2 linked regions of the Thiocystis violascens DSM 198 genome follow. The protein of the gene in region 1 interacts with the protein of each later gene in a pairwise test. Links are inferred from orthologs where the notes say so. Each region holds a gene or a part of one and is shown in the gene's direction. Other genes may lie near its edges.

What was found.
Region 2: the proteins of THIVI_RS17850 (region 1) and recJ interact in binary tests that used the Escherichia coli proteins (3 or more experiments, as listed by UniProt). The link is inferred for Thiocystis violascens DSM 198 from one-to-one orthologs.

What each region holds. Positions count from the first base shown.
Region 1 is NC_018012.1:4,014,432-4,021,252, reverse strand. What follows is about bases 2,116-5,258. They hold THIVI_RS17850 (DNA topoisomerase 3), read left to right. Parts: upstream 2,116-2,467; coding sequence 2,468-5,050; downstream 5,051-5,258. Other genes in these bases: THIVI_RS17845 (VanZ family protein), read left to right, coding at 5,242-5,258; THIVI_RS17855 (SEL1-like repeat protein), read left to right, coding at 2,138-2,461. In the rest of the region: THIVI_RS17860 (nitric-oxide reductase large subunit), read right to left, coding at 1-1,772; more of THIVI_RS17845, read left to right, coding at 5,259-6,821.
Region 2 is NC_018012.1:823,255-829,893, reverse strand. Bases 2,548-5,508 are described here. They hold recJ (single-stranded-DNA-specific exonuclease RecJ), read left to right. Parts: upstream 2,548-3,147; coding sequence 3,148-4,869; downstream 4,870-5,508. Other genes in these bases: THIVI_RS03690 (glycosyltransferase family 2 protein), read left to right, coding at 5,456-5,508; yjgA (ribosome biogenesis factor YjgA), read left to right, coding at 4,900-5,433; THIVI_RS03705 (ABC transporter ATP-binding protein), read left to right, coding at 2,548-2,939. Outside these bases: CAF17-like 4Fe-4S cluster assembly/insertion protein YgfZ, read right to left, coding at 1-305; THIVI_RS03715 (hypothetical protein), read left to right, coding at 424-732; THIVI_RS03710 (efflux RND transporter periplasmic adaptor subunit), read left to right, coding at 934-2,220; more of THIVI_RS03705, read left to right, coding at 2,217-2,547; more of THIVI_RS03690, read left to right, coding at 5,509-6,478; THIVI_RS03685 (ArnT family glycosyltransferase), read left to right, coding at 6,475-6,639. UniProt on the Escherichia coli protein: Single-stranded-DNA-specific exonuclease.

The sequences.
Region 1 (6,821 bases):
AGGCGGTGCCGGTAGACCGGGCTGTCGCCGCGAGTCACGCGGTAGAAGTCCCAGGCATCCAGAGTGAGCAGCGTCAGCGGCACGACCTCAAGCGCGGAGAAGGTCGCGCCGAGCGCCATGGTGAGTTCGGTCTGGCCGGTGAAATACCAGTGGTGGGCGGTGCCGATCAGACCGCCGCCGAAGTAGAGGATGGCATCGAGATAGATGACCCGGATCGCCGTGAGACGTCGCACCAGTCCGAGTTGATAGAGGATGACCGCGACGATCACGGTCACGAAAAACTCGAAGAAGCCCTCGACCCAGAGATGGATCAGCCAGAAACGCCACACGTCGACCACGGAGAAGTGCGTGGTGCTGCCGAAAAAGAAGGCCGGGAGATAGAAAAAGGGAATCGCAAAGGCGGCGATCAGGAAGAAGTTGATGAAGGGGCGCAGTTCGGGATTGGCCCGCGCGGGCTGCGTGGCGCGCAGCAGCAGCCAGACCCAGAAGACCAGTCCCGCCGCCAGCAGGATCTGCCAGAAACGGCCGATCTCCAGATACTCCCAGCCTTGATGACCCAGCCAGTACCAGAGCCCGCCCAGCAGGTCATTGATGCCCAGCCACTGACCGAGCAGACTGCCGACGACCACCGCGACGAGCGCCCAGAAGAGCGCCATGATCAGCGGACGCTGACCCTTCGGATCGCCGCCGCTGAGCGCGGCGGCGACGAAGAGCGCGCCGCCCACGTAGGCGGTGGCGACCCAGAAGATCGCCAGTTGCAGGTGCCAGGTCCGCAACAGATTGCTCGGCAGAAGCGTCGAGAGATCGAGCCCGTAGAAACTCTCCGGATCGGCCCGATAGTGCGCAACCCCGCCGCCGATCAGAGTCTGAGCGAGGAAGAGCAGACCGGCGACGACCATGAACTGGAGCGTCGCCGCCTGCGCTGGCGTGAGGCTGGCCTCACCCAGCGCGACGCTCCGGACGGCCGGACTTGCGTCGCCCCCGTGCCAGCCGAGATAGTCGAACTTGCCGAAGGCGAGCAGCACGATCGCCGTGCCGGCAAGCAGAAACACGACGCTGATGGCGCTCCACAACACCGCGCCGCCCGTCGGGCGATTGCCGACCAGCGGATCGTAAGGGAAATTATTGGTGTACGAGTGCGCTGCGTCGGGCCGTTGAGCCGCTGCCGCCCAGGCGGTCCAACTGAAAAAGGCGGTGAGTTGGCGCAGTTCGCCGGGATCGCTGATCGCGTCGCGGGCGAGACCGCCATTGAGGGCGGGATCCGTGAAATAGGCGGTCCAGTCGGCGATCTGAGCGGCGAAGGCCGCCTGGCTGTCGGTCGGCAGGGTCAGGATCCCGCTGGCCGGGTCATAGCCGTTGGCCTTGAACTCGGCGGCCACCAGGGCATCGACACTGGCCCGCTCGGGCTCGGGCAGATCCGCGTAAGCAACCTGGAAGCGGGTCCGCGCGAATCGCTCGGCATGATGCAACGCGAGACCATGCAGCGTCTGAGCCGAAAAATCCGGCCCCAGCATGCCCCCGTGGCCCCAGATCGTCCCGTTGTCCATCAGCCCATACTTGAGAAAGACCTGCTGGCCGGCGCTGATATCCTCGGCGGTGAAGACGACCGTTCCGGTCGGATCGATCGCCTGTGTGGGAATCGGTGGGGCATTCCGGTAGGCGCTGAGCGAGATCAAGATCAGGACAGTGAAGCCGAAAACCACCACGATCGTCAGTGAGATTAGCCACCAGCGCGACAGGGTTTCGGCCGGTTTGGTCATCGTTGCGGACATCGTCGGTCTCCTCCTCATCGCAATCGAAGGATTAGGAAATTCAACCGTCATCTCCAAATGCCAATGTCGGGTTGCCAAGGGACACGGCAATCGCACGTCAAACACGGCATCCGGGCGGGCGTCCCAGCCCCCGTCGCGGGGCGTATCGCTGGTTTTCGACGCGAGACCAAGCCAGGACAACCCGCCCCGATGCTGAGGGCTGGAAACTGGCTGCATCGTTTAGATTTATCTCATCGTTTCGATTATAAAGTAGCAGAGTAGAGACGCATCGCGTACCGCTGGCGGCGCGCGCCGGGGTTTTGGCCTCGGGAAACGCACGCCAGCGTTGAGCACGAGCGCATCATCACCTGAATCCGGACGGCGACATGAGTGACAGCAGCTATCTCAAAGACCTGATCCTCCTGCGCAACGATCCCTCCAAGGTCGGTCCGATCCGCGCGGCGGCCGAGCGCGGCGAGGTGGACGCCCAATACGCCATGGGTCTAATCCACGCCGAAGGGCGCGGGGTGAGGATCGATCTGGCGCAGGCGCACTACTGGCTGTCGCTGGCGATCGATCAGGGCGACCGGGACGCCGCACGGCTACGCGATGTCGTCGGCAGCCAGATGACCGACGAAGAATACGCGGCGGCCAAACGGCTGAAAGCCGGCGGCGCCCTGAGCCTGCTGTCGTCGGACCGCCGGCATTGATCCCCGATGACCACTGTCGTCCTCGCCGAAAAACCCAGCGTTGCCCGCGACATCGCGCGCGTACTCGGCGCCACGCGCCGGGGCGAGGGCTTTCTGGAAGGTAACGGTTATCGCGTCACCTGGGCGCTGGGTCATCTGGTCCATTTCGCCGAGCCGGACGAGTATGGCGAGGACTGGGCCAAACGCTGGTCGGCAGACCAACTCCCGATGATTCCGGAGCGCTGGAAACTCAAGCTCGACCCGCGCACCGCCCCGCAATTCAAGCTGATCAAGGCACTGCTCGCCGCCCCCGACACCGAGCGTCTGGTCTGCGCGACCGACGCCGGACGCGAGGGCGAACACATCTTCCGGCTGATCTACGAACAGGCCCGCTGCAAAAAGCCGTTTGACCGACTCTGGGTCTCCAGCCTGACCGACGAGGCGATTCGGGAGGGTTTCCGCGCGCTCAAGCCGGGTCAAGCCTTCGATCCCCTGGCCGAGGCCGCGCGTGCCCGCGCCCAGGCCGACTGGCTGGTCGGCATGAATCTGACCCGCGCCTACACCGTGCACAACCGGGTGCTCTGTACCATAGGCCGGGTCCAGACCCCGACCCTGGCCATGATCGTCGCGCGCGATCAGGCCATCGCCAGCTTCACCAAGGCGTATTTCTACGAACTGGTCGCGCATCTGGCGGAGGGCTTCGACGCGCGTTATCTGCTCGACGGCGCGACCCGCATCGACAACAAGGAGACGGCGGAGCGTCTGCATCGCGAACTCAGTCCCTACGAGACCGGCACCGTGCGCACGGTGGACAAGAAGGTTCGCCACAACCGCCCTCCTCCGCTCTACGACCTGACCAATCTGCAACGCGACGCCAACCGCCGTTTCGGTTTCACCGCCGCGCAGGTGCTCGAACAGGCCCAGGCGCTCTACGAGACCCACAAGCTCATCAGCTATCCGCGTACCGAAAGCCGGCACATTTCGGAGGATATGCTGCCGCAATTGCCCGGCATTCTGCGCGCGCTAGATCATCCGCTCGCCCCCGAGGCGCTCGCGCGACTGGAATCCGGGCATCGCTTGAGCAAAGCCTATGTCGACCGCACCAAACTGACCGATCATCACGCCATCCTGCCCACCGACCGGATGCCGCCCGCGAATCTGCCGGACCCGTTGCGCAAGGTCTACGATCTGGTCGCCGCACGCTTCGTCGCCGTCTTTCTGCCCGATCAGCGAGTGGAAGAGACGCGGGTCGAGATTGCCATCGGCGAGGGGCTGTTTCTGGCGCAAGGTTCGGTGGTGCTGGAGCCGGGCTGGAAGCGGGTCGAGCCGAGCCGTCGTCCCGCCAGAACGCCCGAGGCGCCAGGAGCCGACCCTCGCCCGCCCGAAGCGGTCGATTCAGAGGGTCCGCTGCCGCCTCTAGAACCCGGCCAGACCGTCCATGTCGACCGCCTGGAGATCGTCGAAAAGGAAACCCAGCCGCCGCGTCACTACGACGACTCAAGCCTGCTCGCCGCCATGAAAAACGCCGGACGCACGATCGAGGACGACGCGCTCGCCTCGGCCATGGCGGCATCCGGTCTCGGCACCCCGGCCACCCGCGCCGAGACCATCGAAAAGCTCATCCGGACCGGTTACCTGGAACGCCAGCGCAAACAGATTCGCGCGACCGCCAAGGGTCAGGCCCTAGCCGGTCTGGTCGCCGCGCCGCTGCGCAGCCCCGAACTGACGGCCGGTTGGGAACAGCGGTTGAAACAGGTGGAACAGGGCGAACAAACAGCGGCGGAGTTTTATCGCGACATCGTCACCTTCGTGCGCGAGATGATCCCACAGATCGCCCAAGGCCCGGCCTTGAGCCCGGAGCAGGTTGCCGTCGCCCGCGCGGGCGAACCGACGCGCAAAGGCGGCAAGGCGGGAAAGACCGGCCATAGCGTCAGCGGCATCAAGTCCACCGGATTCGGCGCCTGCCCGATCTGCAAACAAGGCGAGATCACCGAGACCGCCAAAGCCTTCGGTTGCAGCCGCTATCGGGACGGCTGCGGTTTCACCATCTGGAAGACGGTCGCGGGCCTGACGCTGACCGAGGTCCAGGTGCGGCAACTCATCGAACGCGGCCAGACCGACCCCATCGACGGCTTTCAATCCAAGGCGGGGAAACCCTTTCGCGCCGCGCTACGGCTCGACGAGGCTGGCAAGGTGAATATGGATTTCAACGTCGAGAGGAGCGAACCGCCGAACGAAGTTCTTCAAGCCGTATCCGATCCGCCCTCGCCCGATCCAGACGCGGCCCGGGAGCCGGACGCGCCCGCCCGGTCGCCCGGCATTCGCGAGCAACCGCCTTTCTGTCCCAAGTGCGGTCAGGGCCACATCATCGAGGGCCGCCGCGGCTACGGCTGCAACCGCTATCGCGAAGGCTGCGATTTCGTGGTCTGGAAGACCATCGGCGATTTGACGCTCGACGAGGAACAAATTCGCGCGTTGATCGAGCAGGGGCACGTCGCACTGATCGCGGATATCAACGTCGACGAGACGGGTGGACGCATGGGAACACTGCGACTGGATAAACACTGGCGGACACAATTGGAGTTGATCGACAATGAGTCACGCCAATGATGATTGGTGCTGATCGAGTATTGAATGGCCTGCTCAATGAGTGACTAGGGCAAAGGCAGGGGTCATGCATCGACCGAGCGCAGGGTTGGTCGAGAGAATCTCATCGTGCCATCTGCCGTTCGGCTTATTCGAGCAAAAAAGCTCGTTGTATTCTCAATGGTCAAGGCTCACAGAAGACGAGGCGTGCAATTGTGGCCAATGTATCTGAAAGTTTCAGCGACGTCTCCGATAGCGCTGGCAATGCGAGCCTCCGCGCGCCGTTGCTCTTGGCTGCGTTCCTCTATACGCTGTTCGTTGTGTACGGCAGCTTCGTGCCGCTCGAATACCAACCGATGCCGTTTCATGAAGCGATCGCGCGATTTCGACAAGTTCCATTCCTGAATCTGGGAATTGGCTCTCGTGCAGACTGGGTTGCGAATCTCCTGCTCTTCATTCCGCTCACCTTTTTATGGCTGGTCGCACTCGCTTGCCCAGGAGGACGAAGAGGCGCGATCATTTCTCTGTTCGCCATTCTCACAGCGGCGCTCCTGAGCTTTAGCATTGAGTTCACTCAACTCTTTTTCCCGCAGCGAACCGTTTCTCAGAACGACATCCTTGCCGAAACCCTGGGCGGAATCGTCGGCGTTGCGCTCGCCTGGAGATATGGCAGTGGCCTTCGCGATTGGCTGACGGCTTGGACACAAGCCCGCACGGCGTCGTCTATGCTGGAAAAACTGGCGTTCGTCTATCTGTTCGGCATGATTGGCTATAACGTTTTGCCATTGGACCTGACGATCAGCGCGGTTGAGATATTTCATAAGTGGCAGGAAGGCAAGGTCAATCTGATGCCCTTTGCTTCGCTCCCAGCCGATCCCGTACAGTTGGTTTATGATTTGGGCGTCGATGTCCTAACCTGGGTGCCTTTAGCGTTCGTATGGCGATTCACGGGAAGGCGAAATACCTGGCAAGCCTGGTGGATCACTGTCGCTATCGCGATGGGGCTTGAATTAGCTCAGCTTTTTGTATATTCCAGGGTCAGCGATATCACCGATGTCTTCACCGCCATGCTCGGCGCAACCCTCGGCGCGTGGCTTGGAGCGCATTTCTCTTCCGAGCGCAGCCTCGGCCAGACAACAACGCCCACTGCGGTATGGCGACCTTTCGCGTTCGCGATCACCTGGAGCCTGATCCTGCTGTTTGTCTTCTGGTACCCGTTCGATTTCAGTCTTGACCCGGCGCTCGTTCGAGAACGCATAACCTTTCTTCAAAGATTACCGTTTACGATTTACTATTTTGGCACCGAGTTTCGGGCGATCACCGAAGTCCTTCACAAGACGCTTTTTTTTGTGCCCCTTGGAGCGCTTATCGGATGGGGTGCGCGGCAGGTCGACTGTCGGTGGAGTCGCCCGGTATTTCTGGCTGCTACCCTGGTCATCGTCATGCTTCCGCTGATCGTCGAGTTGGGCCAAGTGCTATTGCCAGAGAAAATCCCTGATACCACGGACTGGTTATTGGCGTGCCTTGGCGGCATGGCCGGTTACGCTGCTGCAAGCCGGCTGTTGCGGCCAGAGATCCCCGCCGTGGAAAGCACGCCCGTTCGAGCACGGACGAAGCGATCGCTTGTTCCTCGTCGGGAGGCATCCAAACCCATTTCCAAGTCTTTACACTTCGCCATGGTGGTTGCAGCGCTCACCATTGTGGCTGGCAGCGCGGCAACGACGTCGTCCATTCCCTATAACTTGCGCGAGCTTTTTCAGAGCGAGAATCCATGGATTACCGCTGCGCTGCTTGC
Region 2 (6,639 bases), 3.2 Mb from region 1 along the record:
GCGGGTGTCTGAAGATAGAGTGCATCGGCGATGCGCATGACCCGAAAACTCGCCAGGAGGCGCCCCTTTTGGCTACAGTAGCCGCTAAACTGAGTATGGGTCGCGGAGACTTCGCGAATGTCGTTGGTCAACTGGCCTTGCAGGAAGGCGTCCGCGTCCGCGCCGCGGACCGCGATCAGCCCCAGATGCGACAGGTCGAACAACCGGCTGTCCCTCGGACCAGCGACCTTGGGAAAGCGGATGCCGCCGTCGTCTTCGAGATAGGCATTGCGTGCGGTGAGAAATTCTCGCCATTGATTCGTCATGCGGTCAGTCCTCGAACGGTTAGCGCCTGAAACGGATGTCGGTAAGGTGGCGCATTTCATACGATACTCAAGCTGCGCCATTCCTTCGTCTGGCCATCGGCGCCAAACATGGTGATAGATGCAGATCCCCGGTTTATTGATTCCGTCCTCCTATCCGCTGCCCGTGGAGCAGCGGCTGGAAAGGGATGCTCGGGTGATCCCCTTCGTTCCGTCGCAGGCGCGGACGCAGGTGCCCTTGACCCCTCGTGCCGTGCCGAATATTCAGCAGGCGGAGCCGATGTCTCTCGGTCTGCGCGCTGCCGATCCGATCCGACTGGCGGCGGGCAATCCCCATACGCGGCGCGCGCTCTTGGCGTATGAATCCGCTCAACGGGTGCAGGTCCGCGAGGATCTTCGCGCCTTCGTTGGTATCGATGACTATGCGTGACCGCGCGCCTTGTCTTCTGTCATCGTGGAGCCGTGCGGTACGTCTCGCGGGCCGGCGATCCGCTTGATCCGACCTCTGAATCTTCTCCAGGCCGCTGGATGCGGTTTGGATCCTCAATTTTTTCATGATTCGAGCATAGCCTGTCCTAGTCCGCCATGAACCCTGACGGTCGGTGGTCTGGCATCCATTTGGAGTATACGCATGACCCTAGAGGGAGACTCCCACGACACCACGGTCGCCGAACGAATCGGCCTTGATGGACGACGGCCGGGCCGACGTTTCCGTTGGTTCTGGCTGGCCGCCCTGGCTGGACTCGGACTGACCCTGGCCGGCACGCTCCTGATGGGGAGCCAAAAAAGCGATCGGATCGGTTTCAAAACGGCAGAGGTGCGACGCGGCGATCTGACCGTCAAGGTGACGGCGACCGGACAGTTGCAGCCGGTGATCCAGGTCGATGTCGGCACCGAGGTGTCGGGCACCATCCAGAGCGTGGAAGTCGATTTCAACGCTCGGGTCAAGCGCGGACAGGTGCTGGCCCGGCTGGATCCGGACCAATCGCAGGCGAAGGAGCGTCAGTCCGCGGCGGCGCTGGAATTGGCCAAGGCGCAGGTCGACGAGGCCCAGGCAACGGTCAACGAGACGGCCAACAAACTAGGGCGCACGCGCGATCTGGTCGCCAAGCGTCTCGCCTCGCCGGAGGAACTCGACACGGCGGTCGCGGCGGCCGAGCGGGCGAGCGCCGCGCTGGCGGTGGCCCGTGCCAAGGTCGACCAGGCGCGGGCGCAACTCGATGCCGATCGGCGAACCCTGGAAAAGACGATCATCCGCTCGCCCATCGACGGCATCGTGCTCAATCGCGTGGTCGAGCCGGGGCAGACCGTCGCCGCCTCGCTACAAACGCCGGTGCTCTTTACCCTGGCCGAAAATCTCACGCAGATGGAACTGAAGGTGGCGGTGGACGAGGCGGATGTGGGACAGGTCGCGGAGGGTCAGTCGGCGACCTTCACGGTCGACGCCTATCCGCACCGGACCTTCCCGGCGACGATCACTCAGGTGCGCTTCGCGCCGGAGACGGTCAATGGCGTGGTGACCTTCGCCGCCCTGCTGGCGGTCGATAACGCCGATCTGTCGCTGCGTCCGGGGATGACGGCGACCGCCGATATCCTGGTGCGCGAGGAGCGGGGTCTACTGCTGGTTCCCAACCTGGCCCTGCGCTTCACGCCGCCCCAGCCCAAGGCGGAACAGAGCGGTCCGAATCTGGTCGGGCTCTTACTGCCAAGACGCCCGCCGAGATCCAAGCGGCAGACCGAGATCGGTCAGCGCAACGGCAAGGAAGGGCGCGTCTGGATTCTGCGCGATGGCGAGCCGGCCCCGATCACCTTCAAGATTGGCCTCACCGACGGGGTCATGACGGAGGTGCTTGGCGACCCGCTGGACCCAGGCACTCCGGTGCTGGTGGACGTCGAGCGTCCGGGACGCGCATCGTGAATCGGCCCGACGCGACCTCCACCGCAGGCGATCCTGCGCCATTGATCGAGTTCCGGCAGGTCGCCAAGGTCTATGGCAGCGGGCTGGCAGCGATGCGCGCGCTGGACGGGGTGGATCTCATCATTCGTCAGGGCGAATTCGTCGCCGTGATGGGGCCGAGCGGTTCCGGCAAATCCACCGCCATGAATATTCTGGGTTGCCTGGATACTCCGAGCGGCGGCTCCTATCGCTTTCGCGGGGTGCCGGTGGAGTCCCTGGACCGCGATCGGCGCGCGCTGCTGCGCCGTCATTATCTCGGCTTCGTCTTTCAGGGCTTCAATCTGCTCAACCGGACCTCGGCCCTGGAAAATGTCGAACTCCCACTCATCTATCGCCGCACCCCTCACGCCGAGCGGCATACCCGCGCGCGCCAGGCCTTGGAACGGGTCGGACTCACCGGCTGGGAGCACCATACGCCGGGCGAGCTGTCGGGCGGTCAGCAGCAACGGGTCGCCATCGCACGCGCCATCGTCACCCAGCCAAGCCTGCTGCTCGCCGACGAGCCCACCGGCAACCTCGATACCGCCCGCAGTCACGAGATCATGGAACTGCTGACCGGACTCAACCGCGATCAGGGGATCACCGTGCTGATGGTCACCCACGAGGCCGAGATGGCCGCCTATGCGCACCGGGTCATCCATTTCCTGGATGGCCGGATCGCCGACGCGGGACATCGATAGTTGGCGGTTCGAGCTCACCACGAACCCGGACGACAAACGTCAGATTGCCAATGCCGCTGGCACGCGATAAGTTAGCCGGCGGTATTCCAAAGGGATACATTCGCCAATCCGCCAGCGAATCTTCGATGTCGCACGCGCCTCCGTCGTGCAAAAAATCGGGATCGTCGTTTCCGAACACCGCCTTACCGATCAGGTCCATCAGACGCCCGTGACGCCCATCCAGATCCGCCGCATTCCGAACCATGCCGACATCGCCGTCGCCCGAAACCCCGTGGAACTGCTCGCCGCGCTTTATGCCAATCGCGGCCTGACCGATGCGGGCGAGGCCGCGCCGGGGCTCGGCGCGTTGGAGTCCATGGGCGCGCTGCACGGACTCGACCGGGCGGTGGCGCTGCTCGCGGACCAGCTCCGCGCCGGCGGTCATCTGCTGATCGTCGGCGATTATGACGCGGACGGCGCCACCGGCAGCGCGCTCGCCGTGCGCGGTCTGCGTGCGCTGGGCGCGGCGCGGGTGTCCTATCTGGTGCCGAGCCGCTTCGCCTTTGGCTATGGACTGAGTCCGGCGGTGGTCGAGGCGGCCCTGACGCAGCGCCCGGATCTTATCGTCACGGTCGACAACGGCATCGCCAGCATCGCCGGCGTTACACGAGCGCGCGAGTTGGGCATTCCGGTGCTGGTCACCGATCATCATCTGCCCGGCGACCAGCTCCCGGACGCCGCGGCCATCGTCAACCCCAATCAACCCGATTGCGCCTTTCCGAGCAAGCATCTGGCGGGAGTGGGCGTGGTCTTCTATCTGCTCGCCGCGCTGCGCGCCCATCTGCGCGAGACCGGTTGGTTCGAGGCCGGTCGGGTCGCGCCGAATCTGGCTGAGCTGCTGGATCTGGTCGCGCTCGGCACGGTCGCGGATGTCGTGATCCTGGACCGCAATAACCGCATCCTGGTCGAGCAGGGTCTGCGGCGCATCCGCGCCGGACGCTGTTGTCCGGGAATCCTGGCCCTGTTGCAGGTGGCGGGCCGCGATCCGAGCCGCGCGACGACGACCGATCTGGGTTTTTTCGCCGCGCCCCGGCTCAACGCGGCCGGGCGGCTGGAGGAGATGTCGCTCGGCGTCGAATGTCTGCTGACCGATGACACGGCGCGGGCCGTCGCGATGGCCCAGGAGCTGGACGGTCTCAATCGCCGCCGCCGCGAGATCGAAGGCGAGATGAAGGATCAGGCCGAATTGCTTCTGGATGCGCTCTGCCTGGATGGCGAGACGCTTCCGCTCGCGCTCTGTCTCTTTGGCGAGGACTGGCATCAAGGGGTGTCGGGAATCGTCGCGGCACGCATCCGCGAGCGTTATCATCGCCCCGTGATCGCCTTCGCCGAGGCCGGCGACGGTCTGCTGCGCGGCTCGGCGCGTTCCATCGACGGCCTGCACATCCGCGACGCCATCGATCGGGTCGACCGCCATCATCCGGGTCTGATCGAGCGTTTCGGCGGGCATGCGATGGCGGCCGGTCTGACCCTGCGAGCGGAGGGGTTGGAGGACTTTCGGGACGCCTTTATCGAGGCGGTCCGGGCGCAACTCGGCGATCTCCCGCGCCAACCCGAGATCCGTTCCGATGGCCCGTTGCCCGGCGGGTTGATGACGCTGGACACGGCGGAAGCCCTGCGGCTGGGCGGACCCTGGGGCAAGGGCTTTCCGGAGCCTTGTTTCGACGGCGGCTTCGAGGTGCTGCAGGCGCGGATCGTGGGCGAGCGTCATCTCAAATTACGGGTGGCCATGCCCGACGGCGAGCCGATCGACGCCATCGGGTTCAACCTGGGCGAGAAGCTGCCCGAGGCGCGGGGCCGGGTTCGACTGGCCTATCGGCTGGACGTGAACGACTATCGCGGCGTTCGCTCGCCGCAGCTAATCCTTGAGGATCTGCAGGCAGACCTCTGACCCAATGCCAGGATTTCCGAACCGATACCGATGATTGAACATCAATACGACCCCGACCGGGATGACGACGAACATCCGCCCGAAGGCCCAAGCAAGAGTCAGATCAAACGCGAGAAGCTGGCGCTGCAGGCGCTGGCCGAGCGTCTGGCGGGCATGCCGCGCGCCGAACTGGAGCGCTTGAAACTCAGCCAGGCAACCTGGGCCGCGCTCGACGAGACCGCGCGCATCAAGGATATGCGCGCTCTGGGGCGGCACTGGAAGCGAATTGCCAACCTGCTGGAGAAGGAGGACATGGCGGCTGTCCATGCGCTCATGGACCAGGCCGGGGAGCGCGAGCGCGAACTGAATGCGCGTCACCATGCGCTCGAACGCTGGCGCGAACGTCTGATCGCCGAGGGCGATGCGGCGCTGGCGGACTTCATCGAGCAGCGCCCCGAAGTTGATCGGCAGCAGTTGCGAACCCTGATCCGCGCCGCCCAACGCGATACCGAACGCGGCCGGCCGGACGCGCCGCGCAAGCTGTTTCGCTATTTGCGCGAGGTGACGGATGCGGTCGAAGATTGATACAACAATGGACGCGAACCCGATGAATGCTCCCGCTGACACCGGCTCCGGCGCCGAGAGACGACCTTCGCTCTCGATCGTCATCCCCATGTACCAGGAAATCGACAACGTCGAACCCATGGTGACGCGGGTCCAGCAGGGGCTGGCCGGCTACCGGGGCGACTGGGAGCTGATCTGTGTCGACGACGGCAGCCGCGACGGCACCGGCGCACGTCTGCGCGAGCAGGCCGACCGGATCGGCGGTCATCTGCGCGTGATCCGTCTGCGGCGCAATTTCGGTCAGACCGCCGCCATGCAGGCGGGTTTCGACGCCGCCCGCGGCGAGCTGATCGCGACCCTGGACGGCGATCTGCAGAACGATCCGGCGGACATCCCGCGCATGGTCGACGAACTGCTGGCGCGCGATCTGGATCTGTTACAGGGCTGGCGCCGCCGGCGTCAGGATGGGCTAGTGATGCGCAAAATCCCGTCGCGGATCGCCAATCGACTGATCGGTAAGGTCACCGGGGTGAGGCTGCACGATTACGGTTGTAGCCTCAAGGTCTACCGGGCCGAGGTCATCCAGGAGGTCACCCTGCTGGGCGAGATGCACCGCTTCATTCCGGTCTGGGTGGCCGGGGTGACGGCCCCGGAACGCATCGGCGAGACCGAGGTGGGCCATCGGGCGCGTCAGTTCGGCGTCTCCAAATATGGCCTTTCGCGGACCTTTCGGGTGCTCCTCGATCTGCTGGCGGCGTTCTTTTTTCTGCGCTTCGGCTCGCGTCCCGGTCATTTTTTCGGCATGATCGGGATCGTTTTCGGTCTGGTCGGCACCCTGATGATGACCCATCTGCTGGTGGTGAAATTCGTGCTGGATCAGAATATCGGGCACCGTCCCATGTTGTTCGTCTCGATCCTGTTGATTGTCGCCTCGATCCAGTTTCTGACCACCGGCGTACTGGCCGAGCTGCTCACGCGCACCTTTTATGCGTCCGGCGAGCGCACCCACCATCGTATCCATTGGCAATCCGATCCCGCGACGGCGGGCTGGAAGGTTCCGACATGACGACCATGACCCCGGAGTTGAACGCTAACCCCCTCTGGTTGAGGGCCATGGGCCGGGCGCTGACCTCGCCCTGGTTCCTGGTGCTGGTCGTGGCGCTGAGTTTTTTCTGGCAGTTGGATGCGGTGCCGCTCTACGATCTCGACGAGGGCGCCTTTACCGAG